3 regions of the Shewanella sp. SW1 genome follow, and region 1 is predicted to be linked to each of the others. Evidence: predicted binding sites of a transcription regulator. Region 1 holds the regulator's gene; each other region holds the start of a gene.

Region 1 (5,283 bases):
TTAATACGCCGCCGTCCTGTGCCATTAGCGGGAAGATGTGCCCTGGTTGCACTAAATCAGACGCTTTAGCCTCTTTAGCCACAGCCGCTTTCACCGTTACAGCGCGATCGTGGGCCGAAATGCCAGTAGTCACACCCTCCGCCGCTTCAATAGAAACCGTAAAGTTAGTCGAGAACTGGGCGTTATTATTCGTCACCATTAAGGGGAGATTTAACTGCTGGCAACGGGCTTTAGTCATGGTCTGGCAAATAAGCCCACGGCCATATTTCGCCATAAAGTTAATCGCTTCTGGCGTGACCATTTCGGCCGCCATGATCAAATCACCTTCGTTTTCTCTGTCTTCGTCATCCATCAAAATAACCATTTTGCCTTGACGAATATCTTCGATGATCTCTTCTATACTGTGCAGCGCCATTGTAGGACCTTATGATTTTGCTGTTATTATGAAATTCTATACCTAAATAACCTAAGCTGCCGATAAGCTTAAGTTAAATAATCTGCTCCTGTGCACTAACGCACAAAGCCGGCACGGGCTAACATTTCCATGGTGACGCCACCGCTCTTGCTGTCCTTGCCATCATAATTCATCAAGCGTTCAAGATAACGGGCGATTAAATCCACTTCGATATTCACCTTATCGCCCGCTTGCAGGTCGATTAACGTGGTTTCACCTGCGGTATGCGGCACTATGGTCAAGCGGAATCGACTGCCGTCCACTTCGTTAACCGTCAGACTCACGCCATCAATGGTGATGGAACCTTTATGGGCAATATAACGCCCAAGCTCTGCGGGTGCGGCTAACCAAAACTCGATGGCTTGACCACGCACTAAGCGTTGCTCAACCATAGCAATACCGTCTACATGGCCACTGACCATGTGGCCGCCTAAGCGTGTGGTTGGGGTGACGGCCTTTTCAAGATTCACCTTAGTGCCCACTTTGTAATTAGCAAAGCCGGTTAGACTCACGGTTTCGGCAGAGACATCAGCCACATAACCGTCGGCTAATTGCTGCACAACCGTTAAGCACACACCGTTAGTGGCAATGCTGTCGCCTAAACGCACATCGTTTAAATCCAGTTTGCCGCTCGCCACGGTAAGACGAATATCATCGCCTTTACGCTCCAGTTTGCGCAGGGTGCCAACGGCTTCAATAATCCCAGTAAACATGGTTAACTCACTTAATTAAATAAAGAAGTAATAAGGCATAAGACTCAAGGTTAAACGGTTATCTTGCTCCAATTCGATTTAAATAAAGAGGTATCAAGCTTAACGCTCAAGGTTAAACGGGTATCTGGCCCTAATTTGCGCTCATCGACCAAAGTGAGTGCAGGAATGTGTGCCATGGTTTGATAATCGGGCAATTGCAGCAAATTACGCCCATGCCCACCGAGGATTTTCATCGCTTGGTATAGCACTAACTCATCGGCCAGCCCCTGCGCTAAAAATGCGCCCGCTAAGGTTGCACCCGCTTCCACCAGCACGTGATTACAGCTTTGGCCTAAATAGCTTAATAGTTCAGGCAATGAGACGCGACCTGCAATTGCAGGTAACACGAGGCAACTCACATGGGAGGGCAATTGTGCTTGAAACTCTGTGGGATAAGCCACGGTCGAGACCAAGAGTATGGGCGATACGATAGCCAAGCAGGCGGCCGATAACGGCAAACGGGCACGGCTGTCGAGTATCACTCTTAATGGCTGCAGTAATTGCGCCTCGGTTACACTGTCTTTTAAGCTGCCAAGTTCCTGATAACGCACATTAAGTAAAGGAGCGTCTGCCAGTATGGTTTCGATCCCCGTGACCAGTGCACAAGAACGTAAACGTAATCGCTGCACGTCGCGACGAGATTCTGGACCAGTTATCCATTTAGACACACCGTTAGACAGCGCGGTTTTACCATCGAGACTCGCAGCCAATTTTACTGTAACTCTGGGTAAACCCGATTCCATCCGCTTCATAAAGCCTACATTCAAGGCATAGGCTTCATCGCGATGTAATCCCACATCCACTTCAATACCGGCGTCACGCAGCATTTGAATGCCACGACCACCGACTTGCGGATTAGGATCTTCCACCGCTACCACAACACGTTTAACGCCAATATTGATCAGCGCCAAGGCGCAGGGCGGCGTGCGGCCATAATGGCTGCAGGGCTCTAAAGTGACATAGGCTGTTGCGCCGCGGGCGCGTTCGCCAGCCATACGTAGCGCATGCACTTCGGCGTGGGGCTCACCCGCTTTTTGATGATAACCTTCACCAATGATTTGGTTATCTTTAACGATAACGCAGCCCACACTGGGATTGGGTCTAGTGGTGTAAAAGCCTTTGCGCGCCAATTGAATCGCGCGGCTCATCATTTGGGTATCGAGTACGGACCAACTTATGTTCAAGCTCATGTTCAACCCTGTTGTTAAAGGTTTCGGCTTTCACCAGTCTTGCAAATCTGTTTTTAAAACCTGTCTTGCAGAAGCTATTAATCAAAAGCCTCTTTTAAGGCTAGCGCAACCAAACACCGATAGACTAGCCACAAAAATCGAATAACTACTTTTGCAGTTTGGCGATGGCTTCGCCAAATTCAGACACGTCTTCAAAGGCGCGGTACACGGAAGCGAAACGAATGTAGGCGACTTTATCTAGGCTCATCAATTGCTCCATCATTAAGTTACCCACCATTTCTGACGGCACTTCCCGCTCGCCAGTGGCGCGCAGGGTAGACTTGATTTTGCTGAGTGCTTGCTCGATTTCATCCATAGACACGGGGCGTTTTTCAACGGCGCGTAACATGCCACCTTGGAGTTTTTCTTCATCGAAGGGTTGGCGTGAACCATCGCGCTTAATCACCCTAGGCATGACTAACTCAGCGCCTTCGAAGGTGGTAAATCGTTCATGGCATTCGGTGCATTCTCGGCGACGGCGCACTTGGTGGCCTTCCGCCACTAATCGAGAATCGATGACTTTAGTATCTGTCGCGCTGCAAAATGGACAATGCATTGAGCCTCCTGCCAGTGAATGATCGTAAAGCGTTAATGGGTTTACCTGTTAAATATCAGTCAAAAGCCATGGATTTAAACTTAAGATTTTACCAATAAAAATGGCCGCGAGATGCGGCCATGGGATTTTATCCTATTTATGGGCTGAGGTTAACTACCTGAGCTTAACAACTTAATGTTAAGTGCCTGATGCTAAGTACCTGATGTGACAAGTATCAAGTCAGTCGGCGATCAATCTCGGCCCTTCATCTACTAAACGTAGATGCATAGGCAAATTAGCCGTAAACAGGGAAACGTGCACACAGTGCCAATACTTGGCCCTTAACACGCTCAATCACAGCAGGATTGTTCGCATCATCAAGGATGTCACAAATCCAGCCAGTCAGCTCTTTCGATTCCGCTTCTTTAAAGCCGCGGCGCGTAATGGCTGGCGTACCGATACGCACACCTGAGGTCACAAAAGGTGAACGTGGATCGTTTGGTACTGAGTTTTTGTTCACGGTAATGTTAGCGCTACCTAAGGCGGCATCGGCTTCTTTACCGGTTAAGTCACGACCAATCAGGTCAACTAGCATTAAGTGGTTGCTGGTTCCGCCAGAGACGATTTTGTAACCGCGCTCAAGGAACACTTCAACCATAGCTTTAGCGTTATTAACCACTTGCTGTTGGTAAACTTTAAATTCTGGCTCTAGGGCTTCTTTGAACGCCACCGCTTTACCGGCGATAACGTGCATCAATGGGCCACCTTGACCGCCAGGGAATACCGCAGAGTTCAACTTCTTATACAAGTCTTCATCGTCAGCAGCAGACAGGATCACACCACCACGGGGACCCGCTAAGGTTTTGTGAGTCGTTGAAGTCACAACGTGTGCGTGTGGTACTGGGTTTGGATAAACGCCCGCAGCGATAAGACCGGCAACGTGCGCCATGTCGACAAATAGGTAAGCACCGATTTTGTCTGCGATTTCACGCATTTTTGCCCAATCAACGATACCTGAATAGGCAGAGAAACCGCCGATCATCATCTTAGGCTTGTGTTCTATGGCAATACGCTCCATCTCGTCATAGTCAATTTTGCCAGACTCGTCGATACCGTAAGGAATGATGTTGTACAGTTTGCCAGAGAAGTTAACGGGTGAACCGTGGGTCAAGTGACCACCATGAGCTAAGTTCATGCCCAGTACGGTATCGCCAGGTTTTAACAATGCCATGTAAACCGCGCTGTTTGCCTGTGAACCTGAATGAGGTTGTACGTTAGCGTAAGTTGCGCCAAACAGTTGTTTAGCACGTTCAATCGCTAAGGTTTCAACTACGTCCACATACTCACAACCACCATAGTAACGCTTGCCTGGATAGCCTTCAGCGTACTTATTGGTTAACTGTGAACCTTGCGCTTCCATCACGCGTGGACTGGTGTAGTTTTCAGAAGCAATCAGCTCAATATGCTCTTCTTGACGCAGAGTTTCATTCTGAATTGCGTTAAACAGTTCCGGATCATAATCTGCGATATTCATATCTTTTTTCAGCATTGCTTACTCCAGCTGCCAATTCTTATAGGTAGGGTTGCGCGGTATTCTACTCGGAACGCGGTCACAATCCCAGTATTTGAAACATGAAATTCCTGCAGATAGTGCTTGAACTTGGCTCATTGTCGAGTTGAGTTCGGCGCGCAATCGAGTAGAATTAGCCGCATCATTAGTCACTTAAGATAGAGAAAAATGGCTCAGTTTGTTTACAGCATGCTGCGGGTGGGAAAAATTGTTCCGCCTAAGAAGCAGATCCTTAAAGATATTTCTTTAAGCTTTTTCCCCGGCGCCAAAATTGGTGTACTCGGCCTTAACGGTTCAGGTAAGTCGACACTACTGCGTATTATGGCGGGTATCGACACCGAAATTGAAGGTGAAGCGCGCCCAATGCCGGGATTGAAAATCGGTTACCTGCCGCAGGAACCTAAACTCGATCCGAATCAAACCGTGCGTGAAGCGATTGAAGAAGCGGTAGCAGAGGCAAAAAATGCCCTGACTCGCCTCGATGCCGTTTACGCAGCCTACGCCGAGCCGGACGCCGATTTCGACGCCCTTGCAAAAGAGCAAGGCGAACTCGAAGCCATTATTCAAGCCCAAGATGCCCATAACTTAGAGTACGTCCTTGAGCGCGCCGCCAACGCCCTGCGTCTGCCAGATTGGGATGAGAAAATCGAAGTATTATCCGGTGGTGAACGTCGCCGCGTGGCGATATGTCGTTTGCTGCTTGAAAAGCCAGAAATGCTGTTACTGGACGAACCCACCAACCA
Region 2 (5,283 bases), on a different contig from region 1:
ACCGAATGTGAGCGCAACATGCTCTTTACCTGATTCGGTATCTTCAAAACCATGCATGGCAAACACGCCCCAAGGAGTGGGTAACTTTGACGTCGCGACATATTTTATCGACATACTTAACCTTAACGACAACTCTCATTCCATGAGACGAATAAGATCCCTAGAAACAAAACGAGGATTAGGCACTTAGCCAACTAAGCGCACTATTCTAAAGTGTTTTCGAACAATCCAGAAATACTTTAGTGTTTTAATCAACTAAACCAAACATGAATGTCTTTTCGATGGGCAGCACGAAGGAATGGATTAAAACGAAGCAGTGCATTAAATACAGGAGCACAAACACGTGATCGACACTCGATCCCGTGCCAGTGACATCCAATCCCACATTAAAATTTTGCGGGAGCGTATCCAGTAACTTCCGTTAGCCCCATTTCACGGCCGATAGCCGTCATAGGGTGGATTACCACAAGCCCTTTGACAGACTTTTTCAGTTTGCCCATGTCTGCTTGTTCCGCTTTTGTCAAAGCACGATGGAAAGGCAAACCTTTAATATCTGACCCTTGCTTATTCAATAAGCGGGTTTGTTGCCCTTTCACACTGCCGATTTGCTTAGTGACCGCAGCGATTTCGCGTTTGAACTGGGCAATAATGACGTCATCGCCTCTTTGTTCAGCCGCAGCAAGTTTACGACGAAATTTATCTAATTTATCGTTAAGCTGCTGCAGTTCTTGCTTTAAATTCATTCTGTTACCTTAAATTACCTAAGTTAGCCACAGTAAAATCTTAGCCTGATTATGCTAGCGTCTGTGTCAAGGCCTGAGATTATAGCAGCAAGTTACAGATCCTCGTTACCGCTTTTATAACAAACGAATGATCTGATTGCTGCTACCGCGAAAGACAAGACTCGGATCGGCAAGACTTTGTTCAAATTTTCCGTCCACCAGCACATCAATATAAGCCAACACGGCGCGCTGTTCATCACTCAACTCATCGAGCACATAACCTGTCCACAGCCAAATATCCTTCCCCTTACACTCAGCCTTGACTCGTTTGACGAGCGTCAAAATGGCACTGAGATTGACAGGCAATAAAGGATCGCCGCCCGAAAGCGATAAACCACGGCGCACAATCCGCTGATCATTGAGATCGGCAATAATCCTATCTTCCATCGTCCAATCAAACACATGCCCAGAACGGGGATCCCACGTGCTTTGGTTGTAACAACCGCGGCACTGGTGCTCACAGCCAGAGACAAACAAGGTCGCACGGGTACCTGGGCCATTGACCACATCGATAGGGAAATATTGATGGTAATTCATTGATGGTCACTCATAGTGCATTTCATCTTTTAACACTGACACTCATCCCGTGGCACTATTTGATGCCACGTGATGCCACGGAATAAGTCTAACAGGCAGAATAAGGTAATAGTGTTACAAGTGTTTGATCCTGCGTTTTACTTCTTCTTGCTTGCCATAATTAAAGGGCCGCGCATCAGGACTGCCTAAGTAACCGCACACACGGCGCGTCACAGAAACCCGACTAGGCTCATGATTGCCACACTTAGGGCAAGTGAACCCTTTACTGGTACAACTAAATTCGCCGGTAAAGCCACAGTCATAGCATTCATCAATTGGTGTGTTCGTGCCATAGTAAGGCACGCGGCTGTAGCTATAATCCCAGACGTTTTCCAGCGCTTCGAGGTTATGCTGCATATTGGGATATTCGCCATAACAAATAAAGCCACCGTTCGCGATAGCGGGATATGGCTGTTCAAAATCAATTTTATCGTAAGGGTTAACACTTTTTTCCACATCGAGGTGGAAACTATTCGTGTAATAGCCCTTGTCCGTCACCCCTGTGACTAGGCCAAATTGCTTCGCATCCAGTTTACAAAAACGGCTGCAAAGACTCTCACTTGGCGTGCTATACAGACTAAAGCCATAACCTGTTTCGGCCTTCCACGCATCGGTAGCCGCTTTAAGATAAGCTACAATAGCAACGGCTTTTTCCCTTAATTGTGCATCATCAAATACATGGGTTTGGGTGCCATAGAGTGCATTCATGGTTTCATGCAGTCCAATGTAACCGAGTGAAATCGACGCACGGCCATTTTTAAAGATTTGCGCCACATCATCATCAGCCCGTAAACGTACACCACAGGCGCCTTCCATATAGAGGATAGGTGCAACGCGGGCTTTAACACCGTTCAGTCGCTCAATACGGGTATCCAGTGCTTTACGGGCTAATACTAGTCTGTCATCTAAAATGCGATAAAATTCAGCTTCATCGCCATTGGCTTCTAAGGCAATCCGCGGCAGGTTTAAACTGACAACTCCCAAATTATTGCGCCCTTCATGCACAAGCTCGCCATTTTCTTCATAGGTGCCTAAAAAGCTACGGCAACCCATTGGGGTTTTAAATGAACCGGTGACTTTCTCGACTTGCTCGTAGTTGAGAATGTCGGGATACATGCGCATTGTCGCGCATTTGAGCGCCATCTGTTTTACATCGTAATTGCAATCGCCCGCTTTATGATTAATACCATCACGAATCGCAAACACTAGCTTAGGGAATACTGCCGTCTTGCGATTTTTACCCAATCCCGCCATCCGCACTTTGAGCATAGATTGCTGAATTAAGCGCGATTCCCACGAAGTACCCAACCCAAACCCGAAGGTCACGAACGGTGTTTGGCCATTGGCAGTGTGTAAGGTATTGACCTCATATTCCAAAGACTGGAATGCATCGTGACATTCTTTTTCAGTTTGCGCCGTGGCGAAGGCTTTAGCGTCGGTAATCTTCCAATTCAGGGCGATTTGGTAATGCTTGTCGTAGCTCTTAGCGACAAATGGCGCTAACACTTCATCGATACGATTAATAGTTGTGCCGCCATAGATATGGCTCGCCACTTGGGCAATGATCTGTGCGGTCACTGCTGTCGCCGTTGAAATTGATTTAGGGGTTTCAATTTCGGCATTGCCCATTTTAAAGCCGTGGGTCAACATGCCAGCTAAATCAATCAGCATACAGTTAAACATCGGGAAAAATGGCGAGTAATCTAAGTCGTGGTAGTGGATCTCCCCCGCTTCATGGGCGGCGACCACATCCTTTGGCAAGATATGACTCTTGGCATAATGTTTAGCAACTATGCCCGCAAGCAAATCCCGCTGAGTAGGAATGACTTTTGAATCTTTATTAGCATTTTCATTGAGTAAAGCCGCATTGCTTTGCTCGACTAAACCACGGATTTCGAGGTTGAGTTTACTGGTCGCTTCACGGCACACATCTCTGTCGTGACGGTATTCGATATACACCCGCGCCAGGGACTTGTACGGCCCTTCCATCAGTAAATTCTCAACCGCATCCTGCAGATGGTGGATATCGACTTCAGCTAATGGCGCGACGCTCTGACTGATACACGCTGCCACTGTCGCTGCATAGTCGCCATCCTCTATTCCAACTGAGTTTGCAGCGGCATTCACTGCATCCCTTATCCTTGTTTCATCAAAAGGTGTGCGGCAACCATCACGCTTAATTACGACTGGCATTGTTCAGTTCCTCTCCATCTCGCCTAAAAATTAACACTACATCTAGTGATTTTAAAAGCACAAAACACAATATGTAGAGTATTAGGCTACAGCGACGATGAAGCGTCCATGATCCAGATCATAGTTTTTAGGAAGAAATAAAAGAACAAACCAGAACTGCAGCTAGGTCCAATTATCTGAAAATTGCGCCTTGACCTGCTGATTAAACCCAGCTAGTTGAATGCGTGACAATTTGTGTTTATCACGCACTATGGATGTGAATTAACGTTTAGCAAGCGCAAGATAACTACTGAGTTGGCCCGATGCAGATTGATGTGCCCCCATAGATGAAGCAAGTTGCATCATAGATTTTAGCCCCTGCCACTGCTGCTTTTGAGCATCCGTAAGCGGAGGTTCAGAATTCAAATAATCCGTCAATTGGCTAAGGACTTTCGTGGCCTTCTGGGCTAGCACCGGCGACTGAGCATCATCCATATTGGTTAAGACGTTCTTAGCATCAACTAAGGTATTGATAAGAGGATTATTAGGTGATTTTTTAGCTAATGACTTGATTTCATCATCTAAAAAATCTTGCAACGATTGTTTAGTCGGCGTTGTTGTGCTCGGCACTGTAATACCGTTTTTCGATAAACGCTCGAGTTGCACATCCGATAAAATGCCATCTTTTTGTAAGCGCGACACCAATGCGGGAATATCGGCGACACCAAATTGACCATCGGCAAAAAAATCCTTCGCCATCGATTGAATTTTCTGTGCGCGTTGCGCCCTTGGCGACAGCGCTATCTCATCGGTTTTACCGTTATCGGGTTTGGTAGCATCCGTCTGCGTTTTATTTGTTTCTATCGTAGTATCGGTTTTAGCCGTGCTCGTCTTTTGGCTATTGGCACCATAGGCATCGGCGATACTGGCACTGCTGCGATTAAGATTAAAGGCATTTAAAATAGAATTCATCGTCAAAAATTCGGCGTCTAAGACTCAATGACGGTTTTAAAGCAAAAACTAAGCCAATCAAGTATTAATCAGTGCAACCGCTGAGTTAATAGCATCACTATGCATAAACCAACTTATATCTAGGACTGTATATCTTCGATCAAGGCAAGACATTGCCGCCTTAGTAAATCGAGTGCCTCAGCGTCCATCTGCACTTTATCAAGCAAGGTTTGCTTCAAGGCAAGAGCTTCGTGCCTGATACCCTCTCCTTGACTTGTCAGAGTGATCAGCTTTTTCCGCTCATCTTCAACGCAGGCTAATCGCGTAATCAACCCCTTCAACTCTAACCGCTTGACGATTGGCGTTAGGGTTCCCATATCGAGTTTAGTCGCCATTGATAGCTGGGTTTGGCTGCAGCCGTTTTGACGCCACAGGGTTTGCATCACTAAATATTGAGGGAAAGTTAACTCGTATGCCTCGAGTAGAGGCCGATAAGCACGCACTAATGCATTGCTCGCAGAATATAACGCGAAACAAACATTATCGGATAAACAGAGTGGATCGCTAGAAGCTTGGCTATGAGTCTGTTTTGTAGCGTCTAGCTCAGGTTGAGGTAAGCAATTCTGCACGTTTAAGCGCCTGTCATTTAAACATAACGCTATCTTATCCGATCTGTCCCACCTCATCTAGTTTGCGCGCAAACTATTTGCATTCGATCTTAAAGCCACGTAGAGTTAACATCATTAGTTTGCGCACAAACAAAAGGTGAGTTTTTATGAAGAGTATGACTGAAACCCGTGAA
Region 3 (5,283 bases), on a different contig from region 1:
TTTCGATAACGATACGCATACCGTCTTTATCAGACTCGTCGCGTAGACCGCTGATCCCTTCAAGCTTTTTATCTTTAACCAGCTCGGCAATCTTCTCGATTAAACGGGCTTTGTTCACTTGATATGGGATTTCAGTGACGATTATACGCTCACGGCCATTATCTTCGGTTTCCACATCTGCCAGAGCACGCATGATCGCGCGGCCACGGCCAGTTTTATAGGCATCAATAATGCCTTTACGGCCGTTGATAATCGCTGCAGTGGGGAAATCCGGACCTGGAATGTATTCCATCAACTGTTCAATCGACAGTGAAGGTTCTTCAATCAATGCCAAACAGCCTTTCACGACTTCCGTTAGGTTGTGTGGTGGAATGTTGGTTGCCATACCTACCGCAATACCCGATGAACCGTTAATTAACAGGTTAGGTACGCGTGTAGGTAATACAGCTGGGATCTGTTCTGTGCCGTCGTAGTTAGGGACGAAATCCACTGTCTCTTTTTCAAGATCAGCCAGTAATTGGTGCGCTAACTTATCCATACGGATTTCGGTATAACGCATTGCCGCCGCTGAGTCACCGTCGACCGAACCGAAGTTACCTTGGCCGTCTACTAAGGTGTAACGCAGTGAGAATGGCTGGGCCATACGGACGATAGTGTCATAAACAGCAGAGTCACCATGGGGGTGATATTTACCGATGACGTCACCAACCACACGGGCAGATTTTTTGTAAGGCTTGTTCCAATCGTTCTTCAATTCACTCATGGCAAACAGAACGCGGCGATGAACCGGCTTTAAGCCGTCGCGCACGTCTGGTAATGCACGTCCCACGATAACGCTCATGGCGTAATCAAGGTACGAATTCTTTAGTTCGTCTTCGATATTAATTGGCGAAATAGATGATGCCAGATCAGTCATAAACTGCTCGTTCCCCTGAAAAATAGCCGACAACGTATAATCCGTATCATTGCCTAGCCCAAAAACGTGATTTGGCATTCTAACACAGTTATTTAATGTCGCCAGACCTATCATTCTCGAATTGAGAGTCTGGTGGCTTAATAGATGAAAACACTGTCAATTTGGTCATTTATGCGATAAACAAGCGTTGAAATTCACGGCTTACGATGAGGAAAAATCGTCAAAGGGATAAAGTAAAAGGTCGATACGGAGCACAACAATTAACATAAAAGCAGATAACTGCTGAAAATTCACTCAACCACAAGGGCTTAGCTCAGTCGAGCACTTTGTTTATCAAACATAGTCGTTATAATAGCCGCACAATACAGCTTCTTCAGGTAATAGCATGCATCAGAATACCAATGTAGACCCACAGGAAATCGCAAAGTTTGAACGTATGGCCGAAACTTGGTGGGATCTCAACGGCGAATTTAAGCCGCTGCATCTATTAAACCCGCTGCGCTTAAACTATATCGATCAAACCGCAGGCGGTATTTTCGGGAAGAAAGTGCTCGATGTCGGCTGTGGTGGCGGCATTTTGTCTGAAAGCATGGCCCGCATCGGCGCCGAGGTTGATGGCTTAGATATGGGTGATGAGCCCTTAGAAGTCGCCCGCCTACATGCTCTCGAAACGGGCGTGAGCATTAATTATGTAAAAAATACCGCCGAGGCCCACAGCCAAGATCATCAAGCCTATTACGATGTGGTGACCTGCATGGAAATGCTCGAACATGTACCCGATCCACAATCTGTGATCAAGGCTTGCTGTGACATGGTCAAACCCGGTGGTCATGTGTTTTTCTCCACCATCAACCGCAACATTAAATCCTACGTGCACACCATTTTAGGCGCGGAATATTTGCTAAAAATGCTGCCGGTTGGCACCCACGAGCATAAAAAATTCATTAAGCCTTCGGAGCTGATTGAACTAGTAGATAATACCGATCTTATCTGTACCGATGCATTAGGGGTAAGCTACAACCCATTGACGGGCATTTTTAAGTACACGCCTAAGGTTGATGTGAATTACATGATAGCGACGCGTAAGGTTGATTAATATGAGTCTGGCACAGATCAAAGGCGTACTGTTCGATCTCGACGGCACCTTAGCCGATACCGCGCCGGATCTGGTGCAAGCCCTCAATTTAAGTCTTCAAGACGTCGGCATCGCCGCGCAGCCGTTAGCGACCATGCGCTACGCCGCATCCCACGGCAGTTTTGCCTTAGTCGATGCCGCGATCCCTGATGCGGCAGAAGATCTTCGATCTCAAGTTCAGCAAGGGCTACTCGCCCACTATCAGCGCATTAATGGCGATCACTGTGCGCTATTTACAGGCATAACAGCATTACTCGACTGGCTCGAGTTAACTCAGCTGCCGTTTGGGGTGATCACCAACAAGCCTGCGCGCTTTACCCGTCCCTTATTGCGAAAACTGAATTTACACTTGCGTATGCCCGTTATCATCAGTGGCGATTCGACCAAACACGCTAAACCCCACACAGCACCTATGCTGTTAGGCGCACAACAGCTGAACTGTGCTCCAGAGCACATTTTGTATCTTGGGGATGCCGAGCGAGATTTGCTCGCGGCCAAGGCTGCTGGCATGTTAGGCGGCGTGGCCCTATGGGGTTATCTGGGCGTGAACGACAAGCCGTTGCAATGGCCTGCGCACGCGCATTTTGCGAGCCCAACTGAGCTACATCAAGCACTAATCGAAGCATTGGCTTAACAACATCAACCAAAAACAGCGCCTACAATGCTCACGAATAAGGCATCCAATACGTAACTTCACTGACGAACATCAGTGTGTCAGCATACTATTTATGACCCACGGAAAAAGTCAGGCGGATAAAAGATCGGCACTCGTGAGCGATCGCGATCTAAAGAAAAGATCGCCTAAAAATCCCCCATGAGTGTGACACGCTAACCTGAAATTGAGCTTCAAGGTTAGTCGTTACTAACGGAAAAGTTTATCCTCACGTTATCCACAAGATGTCCCCTGAATTCAGACTTGCAAATAGGGGCAAACCTCACTATCTTGTATCCCATATAATTTAAAACACCATATCTTGTGTATAGGTAACAATCAGACACACTAGAAGCTCGCCGCTTAATTGACTCGTTTGTAACCAGTCAGCTGTATTTAAGGGACGATTGTTGATTGTTTTACAAGGATACGTACGGTGATTTTGCTCACCTAAATACATATAAGAACCAAGGCCTATCTCCAAATGAATAGCACTATGACAGTCACAAAACGCTGTGGCGATCGTGAGAATATCGATCTCGAAAAAATACACCGCGTAATTACTTGGGCAGCCAAGGGATTAAAAAACGTTTCTGTTTCGGAAGTTGAACTTCGCTCACACCTACAGTTTTTCGATGGCATCCCAACCGAAGCTATCCATGAAACCATTATCAAGGCTGCGGCGGATTTAATTTCTCCAGAATCACCGGACTATCAGTTTCTTGCTGCCCGTTTAGCGGTGTTTCATTTGCGTAAGAAGGCCTTCGGTCAGTTCGAGCCGCCCGCATTGTATGCTCACGTGACTAAATTGGTTGAGCTGGGTAAATACGATCAACACATTTTAAGAGATTACACCCGCGAAGAGCTGGATGTGATGGATACCTATATCGACCATTGGCGCGATATGGATTTTTCCTACGCTGCGGTAAAACAGCTTGAAGGCAAATATTTAGTTCAAAACCGTGTGACCCACGAAATCTATGAGAGTGCGCAGTTCCTTTACATTTTGGTTGCGGCTTGCTTGTTTGCCCGTTATCCAAAAGAGACGCGCCTGAAATACGTTAAAGATTTCTATGACGCGGTATCAACTTTTAAACTGTCGCTGCCAACGCCAATTATGGCCGGTGTGCGCACCCCAACGCGTCAGTTCAGCTCTTGCGTACTGATCGAATGTGGTGACAGCTTAGATTCCATCAACGCGACCGCTTCGTCTATCGTGAAATATGTCAGCCAACGTGCGGGTATCGGTATTAACGCCGGTCGTATTCGTGCCTTAGGTAGCCCAATCCGTGGTGGTGAAGCCTTCCACACAGGTTGTTTACCTTTCTATAAGTATTTCCAAACCGCAGTGAAGTCGTGCTCTCAAGGCGGCGTGCGTGGCGGTGCTGCGACCCTGTTCTACCCTATTTGGCACTTAGAAGTCGAATCTCTGCTGGTATTGAAAAATAACCGCGGCGTCGAAGACAACCGTATCCGTCATTTAGACTACGGTGTGCAGTTGAACAAAGTCATGTATCAACGTCTGATCAAAGGCGAGAACATCAGTTTATTTAGCCCATCTGACGTACCTGGCTTGTACGATGCTTTCTTTGAAGATCAAAACGAATTCGAACGTTTATATGTGCAATATGAGCAAGACAGCAACATTCGTAAGAAAACGATAAAAGCCGTTGAACTGTTTTCACTGATGATGCAAGAGCGTGCCTCAACGGGCCGTATCTACATTCAGAACGTGGATCACTGCAACACTCACAGCCCGTTTGATTCAAAAGTCGCGCCGATCAGACAGTCTAACCTGTGTCTTGAAATCGCCCTGCCGACTAAACCATTAAACAACATCGATGATCCAGAAGGTGAAATCGCGCTTTGTACGCTGTCAGCACTTAACTTAGGTTCTATCAAAGAGTTATCTGATATTGAGCCATTAGCCGACCTCGCCGTACGCGCACTGGATAATTTATTGGATTATCAAGATTATCCTATCAAGGCCGCGCAAATCGCCTCGATGAATCGCCGTACTTTAGGCATAGGTGTGATCAACTTCGCTAACTATTTAGCGAAAAATGGCATGAAGTATTCTGATGGTAGCGCGAACGCTTTAACCCACAGAACCTTCGAAGCGATTCAGTACTATTTACTGAAAGCCTCAATGAACTTAGCCAAAGAGCAAGGGGCATGTCCGTTATTCCACGAGACCACTTACTCTCAAGGTATTTTGCCAATCGATACCTACAAACGTGACCTAGATAAAATTTGTGCTGAACCATTGCACTTAGACTGGGAATCACTGCGTAGCGATATCAAGCAATATGGCCTGCGTAACTCGACGCTGTCGGCATTAATGCCATCAGAAACCTCGTCGCAAATCTCCAATGCGACCAATGGTATTGAGCCACCACGTGGTCTTATCAGCGTGAAATCGAGCAAAGACGGTCAGCTAAAACAAGTGGTACCCGATTTCGATACACTGAAAGATAGCTATGAATTGCTGTGGAAAATGCCAAGCAACGACGGTTACTTACAGCTAGTGGGTATTATGCAGAAATTCGTTGACCAAGCGATTTCGGCTAACACTAACTA

What was found. The regulator NrdR, encoded in region 1, represses ribonucleotide reductase genes. The targets are predictions, from matches to a motif close to AAACACNANATNTNGTGTTT.
Region 2: nrdD (anaerobic ribonucleoside-triphosphate reductase) is a predicted target of NrdR. The motif match lies at 3,583-3,602, and genes of this name have one in related genera.
Region 3: nrdA (class 1a ribonucleoside-diphosphate reductase subunit alpha) is a predicted target of NrdR. The motif match lies at 3,014-3,033, and genes of this name have one in related genera.

The regions. Positions count from the first base shown of each region.
Region 1 is NZ_JAKKSG010000022.1:44,063-49,345, reverse strand. It holds gene ribBA (bifunctional 3,4-dihydroxy-2-butanone-4-phosphate synthase/GTP cyclohydrolase II) at 1-415, opposite strand, end outside; gene L5M71_RS18200 (riboflavin synthase) at 511-1,167, opposite strand; gene ribD (bifunctional diaminohydroxyphosphoribosylaminopyrimidine deaminase/5-amino-6-(5-phosphoribosylamino)uracil reductase RibD) at 1,218-2,396, opposite strand; gene nrdR (transcriptional regulator NrdR) at 2,542-2,991, opposite strand; gene glyA (serine hydroxymethyltransferase) at 3,266-4,519, opposite strand; gene ettA (energy-dependent translational throttle protein EttA) at 4,709-5,283, shown strand, end outside.
Region 2 is NZ_JAKKSG010000009.1:80,821-86,103, forward strand. It holds gene ribA (GTP cyclohydrolase II) at 1-114, opposite strand, end outside; gene L5M71_RS09905 (YibL family ribosome-associated protein) at 387-743, opposite strand; gene nrdG (anaerobic ribonucleoside-triphosphate reductase-activating protein) at 858-1,319, opposite strand; gene nrdD (anaerobic ribonucleoside-triphosphate reductase) at 1,434-3,551, opposite strand; gene L5M71_RS09920 (hypothetical protein) at 3,813-4,502, opposite strand; gene L5M71_RS09925 (MarR family winged helix-turn-helix transcriptional regulator) at 4,622-5,110, opposite strand; gene L5M71_RS09930 (NADP-dependent oxidoreductase) at 5,257-5,283, shown strand, end outside.
Region 3 is NZ_JAKKSG010000010.1:87,370-92,652, forward strand. It holds gene gyrA (DNA gyrase subunit A) at 1-916, opposite strand, end outside; gene ubiG (bifunctional 2-polyprenyl-6-hydroxyphenol methylase/3-demethylubiquinol 3-O-methyltransferase UbiG) at 1,302-2,012, shown strand; gene L5M71_RS10730 (HAD family hydrolase) at 2,014-2,685, shown strand; gene nrdA (class 1a ribonucleoside-diphosphate reductase subunit alpha) at 3,188-5,283, shown strand, end outside.